Regions from separate parts of the Cupriavidus sp. 86D6 genome, predicted to be linked through region 1. Evidence: riboswitches for the same ligand, from Rfam matches in the RefSeq annotation. Region 1 holds a riboswitch; the other holds the start of a gene.

Region 1 (3,375 bases):
GGCGTAATCGCGAAACTGCGCGCGGCGCTCGAACTTGTGCGCGGACAGGCGGAACACTACCGACTCGGCCTCGTGCTCCTCGTCGTTCATCGGGTGGACGGCGATCGGATCGCCCATGCCGTGTTCCGACCACAGCTTCTTGTCGAACAGCTTCGGGTTGTTGGCGATGACCGCGTTGGCCGCTTCCAGGATGCGCACGGTCGAGCGGTAGTTCTGCTCCAGCTTGACCACCTTCAGGTCCGGAAAATCGGTCTGCAGCAGCCGCAGGTTGTCCAGCGTGGCGCCACGCCAGCCATAGATGGCCTGGTCGTCGTCGCCCACCGCCGTGAACGCCGGCGCGCGCAGGTGCGAGCCGCCGGCCAGCAGCTTCAGCAGCTGGTACTGGCACGCGTTGGTGTCCTGGTATTCGTCGACCAGGAAATAGCGCAGCCGGTTCTGCCACTTCAAACGCACGGCCTCGTCGCGCGCGAACAGTTCGGCGGGCAGGCGGATCAGGTCGTCGAAGTCCACCGCCTGGTAAGCGTTCAGCGTGGCCACGTAGTTGCGATAGACCATCGCGGCCTGGTGCTCGTCGGCATTGGCCGCCTGCGCAAGCGCGGTCTCGGGATCGACCATGCCGTTCTTCCACAGCGAGATGGTGCTCTGCACGCTGCGGATCAGCTTCTTGTCGGTGGTGCTCAGCTGCTCCTGGACCAGCCCGAAGCAGTCGTCCGAATCCATGATCGAAAATTGCGGCTTCAACCCGACATGCTCGGCTTCCATGCGCAAGATTTGCACGCCAAGCGAGTGAAACGTACAAACCGTCAGCTGCTTGAGTGGAATGCGCTTCCCTTCGCGCGTGGTCTTGCCTTCCATCAGCTTGCCGATGCGTTCCTGCATCTCTTTCGCCGCCTTGTTCGTGAACGTGACAGCGGCAATGTGACGCGGCTCGAACCCCTTGTCCTCGATCAGGTGGGCGATTTTCTGCGTGATCACGCGGGTCTTGCCCGATCCGGCGCCCGCCAGCACAAGGCAGGGGCCGTCCAGGTAGCGCACCGCTTCGGATTGCGCGGCATTGAGTCCGTGAGTCATGGGGCTGGGGAACGTGGCAGGCGGAATGGCTCATGGCGCACCTGGAAGGTGGCGCGCCGAAGGCGTCGATGTTAACACGCGCCGCAGGCGCCCACGGGCGTGTCGGGCGACGTCCGACAAGAGGCGTTTCAGGCTGGTAACAATCGTAAAGCAGCGGATCCCGGGGCATGGAGCTTGCCTCTTATCTCACAGGACCGCACGGGTCTTGCGCGTGGCGCGACCGGTCCGGGACATATCAACAAATCGGAAACGATGATCTCGATGACAACAAAGGAGCCAATCATGAAGACGCTTCGCACCCTTTCGAAAGTTGCCCTGATCGGCGTGACGCTGGTGGGCTTTGCGGGCTGCGCGGACATGACCCCGAAGCAGCGTAATACCGCCATTGGCGCGGGCGCCGGTGCGCTCGGCGGTGCGGTCCTGACCGACGGCAGCGCGTTGGGTACGCTGGGCGGCGCGGCCGTGGGCGGCGTGGTCGGTAATGTGGTGACGAAGGACCGTCGCTAACCGGCCCGCCGTCGATTCCAATCCCGGGGGCGGGGCCGCCGGCCGGCGTCAGGCGCGCGTTTGACAAAGGCTGACCGGTCCCGTACATTCTCGCGCATCCGGCCGGGAGAGCGCGCATCGATTGCGCCGCCGAAGGGGAACCACCCGCAAACTCTCAGGCACCATGGACCGACCGGATCGGCATGCAACATGCACACGATGCATGCCGCACTCTGGAGAGCGACATCCGCCACTGCCCTGACGCCGTGGTGAGCATGTCCACCGAAGGGGCGCACGAAGTTCCGGCTTCGTAATCTCTCAGGTATCGAGGACAGAGGGGTCATCCGCCGCAGCGGATTGGATGCACATTGGTGCGCCCGATCGTTGCGGCGGATGACCCTTTTTTCGTTTTCGAACCGCCCCCGAGGATATCCATGACGCTCCAGGCCACGCCCCTCAACGCTATCCACCGCGCCCTCGGCGCCCGCATGGTCGACTTTGGCGGCTGGGACATGCCGGTCAACTACGGTTCGCAGATCGAGGAACACAATGCCGTGCGTGCCGATGCCGGCATGTTCGACGTGTCGCACATGTGCGTGGTCGACCTGCACGGGGCCGGCACGCGGGCCTTCCTGCGCGGCCTGCTGGCCAACAACGTCGACAAGCTGCAGACGCCGGGCAAGGCGCTGTATTCGTGCATGCTCGACGAAAAAGGCGGCGTCATCGACGACCTGATCGTCTACTTCTTTGCCGAGGACCACTTCCGCCTGGTGGTGAACGCCAGCACGGCCCTTGGCGATATCGAATGGATCCAGTCGCGCAATGCGGCCACTGGCAGCGGCGTGACGATCACACCGCGCCGCGGCGATGTGGCACCGGCGGGCACCGGCAAGCTGGCCATCGTGGCCGTGCAGGGCCCCAACGCCCGCGCCAAGGTCTACCAGGCCTTTCCCTCCACCCAGCCGGCCGACGCGCTCAAGCCGTTCAACGCGCTGGTCGTGCAAGACCCGGAAATGGGCGAACTGATGGTCGCCCGCACCGGATACACCGGCGAAGACGGCTTCGAGCTGGTGGTACCGGCCGAGAACGTCGCCGGCATCTGGGAAAAGCTGATCGCCGCGGGCGTACGTCCGGCCGGCCTGGGCGCGCGCGACACGCTGCGCCTGGAAGCCGGCATGAACCTGTACGGCCAGGACATGGATATCAATACGTCGCCACTGGACGCCGGCCTGGCCTGGACGCTCGACCTGCAGAGCGAGCGCGACTTCATCGGCAAGCAGGCGCTACTGGCAGGCGGCCAGAAGCAGACGTTCGCGGGCCTGATCCTGCGCGACAAGGGCGGCGTGCTGCGTGCGCACCAGAAGGTCATCACGGCGGCCGGCGCTGGCGAAATCACCAGCGGCACGTTCAGCCCGAGCCTGCAGCAGTCAATCGCGTTCGCCCGCCTGCCGAAGGGCGTGGCGCCGGGCACCGACGTCCAGGTCGAGATTCGTGACCGCAAACTGACCGCGACTGTGGTTAAACTGCCGTTTGTGCGTAATGGCAAGGCACTCGTGAGCTGAGGCATCGCCCGGCTTCACATCAAACGGTCGCCCTTCCGCCCGTCCGCTCGAGCCCAACCTGCTGCGGACCGGGTGAATGAAACAAGAAACAAACTGTATCCCGGAGAACCTCATGAACTTCCCCGCTGACCTGAAGTACACCGAGTCGCACGAATGGGTGCGCGTCGAAGCCGACGGCACGCTGACGATCGGCATTACCGACCACGCCCAGGACGCCCTGGGCGACATCGTCTTCCTGGAACTGCCCGAAGTGGGC
Region 2 (3,375 bases), on a different contig from region 1:
GGTGTTCTTCATGCCGACCTACATGATCCGCGTGCTGCATATGCCGGCGTCGCTGTCGTTCCTGTCCGGCTGCGTCACGGGCGTCACGCTGCTCGTGGTGTCGCTGATTGCGGGCACGCTGGCGGACCGCCTTGACCGCCGCAAGCCGCTGGTGGCCGGGTCGCTGCTGTTCAGCCTGCTGGCCGTCTATCCCGCGTTCTGGCTGATGAACCACTACCCGAGCGTGCCGCTGGTACTGGGCATGTCCGCGCTGCTGACCGCCAGCATCAACCTGGGCACCACGCCGCTGTTCCTGATGCTGCTGGAAATGCTGCCCGCCGGCGTGCGCGCCACGGGCCTGGCCGTGATCTACAGCGTGGGCGTGACGGTGTTCGGCGGGTCGTCGCAGTTCGTCGTCACATGGCTGCTGGCGAAGACTGGCAACCCGATGGCCCCCGCCTTCTACATGATGGCGTGCGGCGTGCTGGCCCTGGTGGCCGTGCTGCGCATCGTCGAGAAACGCGAACACTGATCCCTGTCGATATCCGTCGCGACGCCGCGAGCCTGACTTTCCGAGACCTCACCATGACCCGAGAACCGACCCTGACCCCGTTTCAGCTGCTGCCGCACCTGTTGCCTGCCATCGACACCGAGACCTTCGTCAATATCCGCCGCCAGATCCATGCGCAGCCCGAACTGGGCTTCGAGGTTGGCGCCACCAGCCGGCTGGTGGCCACGCTGCTGGAAAGCTGGGGCTACGACGTGCACACCGGCATTGGCAAGAGCGGCGTGGTGGGCCAGTTGAAGCTCGGCAACGGCACGCGACGGCTGGGCATCCGGGCCGACATGGACGCCCTGCCGATCGTCGAGGCCACCGGCCTGCCCTACGCCAGCAAGACGCCCGGCCGCATGCACGCCTGCGGGCACGATGGCCATACCGCCATCCTGCTGGCCGCCGCCCACGCGCTGGCCAGGTCGCGCAGCTTCGACGGCACGCTGAACCTGATCTTCCAGCCCGACGAAGAGAACCTGTGCGGCGCGCGCGCGATGATGGAAGACGGCCTGTTCGAGCGCTTTCCGTGCGATGCGGTCTTCGCGCTGCACAACATGCCCGGCGTGCCGGCCGGTTCGTTTCGGGTGCTGGAGGGGCCGGTCAGCCTGTCGTCCGACGTGGCCGATGTCACGATCCGCGGCGTCGGCGGCCATGGCGCGATGCCCCATCGTTCGAAGGACCCCATTGCCGCGTCGGCCGCCATCATCACCGCGCTGCAAACGGTGGTGGCGCGCAGCGTGGCGCCCGACGACACCGCCGTGGTATCGGTCGGCTTCATCCACGCCGGTGCCACGCACAACGTGATTCCGGAGGAGGTCAAGCTCGGCCTCAATGTGCGCGCGGCGCGGCCCGAAACGCGCGCGCTGGTGGAAGCCCGCATCCACGAGATTGTCAGCCTGACCGCGCAGGCCCACGGCGTGACGGCGCAGATCGACTATCGCCAGCTGACGCCGCCGATGGTCAACGCGGCCGGCCCTACCGCACTGGCTGCCGAGGTCTGCCAGGAGCTGGTGGGCGCCGAGCACGTGGTGACGCAGGCGCCCAAGGGCCTCAATGGCAGCGAGGACTTCGCCTGGATGCTCGATGCGGTGCCCGGCTGCTACCTGATCCTGGGCAACGGCGAAGGAGAATTCGGCGGCTGCATGGTCCATAACCCCGGCTACGACTTCAACGACCAGGTGCTGCCGCTGGGCGCCGCGGCCTGGGTGCGGCTGGCGCAACGCTTTCTGGTGCCTTCGGCCTGACGGCAACAAACCTGATGGCCGAATCCTTAATTTCTATGGCATAGTGGCCACCGTTGTACCCCGCGATATCGGGAGAGCCCGTCGCTGCCGCCAGGCAGCACGGCGCCGAAGGAGCAACCGCCCCGGAAACTCTCAGGCAAAAGGACCGGTATCGCCATGGAACTCTGAAGAACCCCGGCTTGTACGTCGGCCGGCGGTACCGAAGGAGCAAGCGAGCCCCGGCTCGCGAATCTCTCAGGTCAAGGACAGAGGGGGCGTCCGCGAGAAGCGCATGGTGCGCCGTGGACTGCCACCTCATGACGTCCTGAAAGACCCTTCCACATGAAAACCATTGCAGTGATCGGCGGCGGTATTACCGGCGTCACGACCGCGTACGCGCTGGCCAGGCGCGGGTTCTCCGTCACGCTGTTCGAGCGACATCGCTATGCGGCCATGGAAACGTCGTTCGCCAACGGCGGCCAGTTGTCGGCCTCGAACGCCGAAGTCTGGACGCACTGGTCCACGCTGGCCAAGGGCCTCAAATGGATGCTGCGCGCCGATGCGCCGCTGCTGGTGAATCCGCGCCCCACCTGGCACAAGCTGAGCTGGTTCGCCGAGTTCATGGCGTCGATTCCGCATTACCGCGCCAACACGGTCGAGACCGCGCGCCTGGCCATCGCCGCGCGCCAGCACCTGTTCGCCTGGGCCGACGCTGAAGGCATCGACTTCGACCTGAAGCGGCGCGGCATCCTGCATATCTATCGCAACAAGGCGGGATTCGAGCATGCCGGCCGGGTGTCGAAGCTGCTGGCCGAAGGCGGGCTGGAGCGCCACGCGGTCACGCCGGCCGAGATGCGCGACATCGAGCCCACGCTGGCCGGCGACTACTACGGCGGCTACTACACCGAGAGCGACGCCACGGGCGACATCCACAAGTTCACCAGCGGCCTGGCCGCGGCGATCCAGCGCCTGGGCGTGCACACGCTGTACAACCAGGATGTGCGCGCGGTGGCCACCACGGGGCGGCGCGCCACCGTGGTGTCGGCGGAAGACAACCTGCCCACATCGCGCGAATTCGATGGCGTGGTGGTGTGCGCTGGCGTGGCCAGCCGCGCCTTCGCCCGGCAGCTGGGCGACCGCGTCAACATCTATCCGGTGAAGGGCTATTCGATCACGGTGAACCTGAACGATGCGCAAAGCCAGGCCAGCGCGCCGACGGTCAGCCTGCTCGACGACGAAACCAAGCTCGTGACCAGCCGCCTGGGCCCAGACCGCTTCCGCGTGGCCGGCACGGCGGAGTTCAACGGCATCAACCGCGACATCCGCGCCGACCGCATCCGTCCGCTGGTCGACTGGGTGCATGCCTGCTTCCCCGGCGTCAGCACGCGCAGCGTGGTGCCCTGGGCCGGCCTGCGTCCGATGATGCCAAACATGATGCCGCGCGTAGGCCGTGGCCACGCCGCCAACGTGTTCTACAACACGGGGCACGGACACCTGGGCTGGACGCTATCGGCCGTGACGGCCGAGATGGTGGGGGATGTGGTCCGGCAGGCCGCGACGCAGGACGCGCGCGTTGCGGTGGGCCAGGGCGTGGGCGGCGTGGCAGCTTGATACGCCCGC

The links. A riboswitch is a leader RNA that binds a small molecule or an ion and turns the genes downstream of it on or off. The one in region 1 is predicted to bind glycine.
Region 2: it holds a riboswitch for glycine, as region 1 does, so the genes downstream of both, AC3G88_RS24515 (D-amino acid dehydrogenase) here and gcvT (glycine cleavage system aminomethyltransferase GcvT) in region 1, are expected to answer to the same signal.

What each region holds. Positions count from the first base shown of each region.
Region 1 covers NZ_JBYPSB010000006.1:353,583-356,957, reverse strand. Annotated here, with positions in the region: gene AC3G88_RS17140 (UvrD-helicase domain-containing protein) at 1-1,071, opposite strand, end outside; gene AC3G88_RS17135 (YMGG-like glycine zipper-containing protein) at 1,354-1,578, shown strand; glycine riboswitch at 1,672-1,759, shown strand; glycine riboswitch at 1,781-1,902, shown strand; gene gcvT (glycine cleavage system aminomethyltransferase GcvT) at 1,992-3,119, shown strand; gene gcvH (glycine cleavage system protein GcvH) at 3,232-3,375, shown strand, end outside.
Region 2 covers NZ_JBYPSB010000015.1:90,012-93,386, reverse strand. Annotated here, with positions in the region: gene AC3G88_RS24525 (MFS transporter) at 1-511, shown strand, start outside; gene AC3G88_RS24520 (M20 aminoacylase family protein) at 565-1,776, shown strand; glycine riboswitch at 1,836-1,934, shown strand; gene AC3G88_RS24515 (D-amino acid dehydrogenase) at 2,098-3,366, shown strand.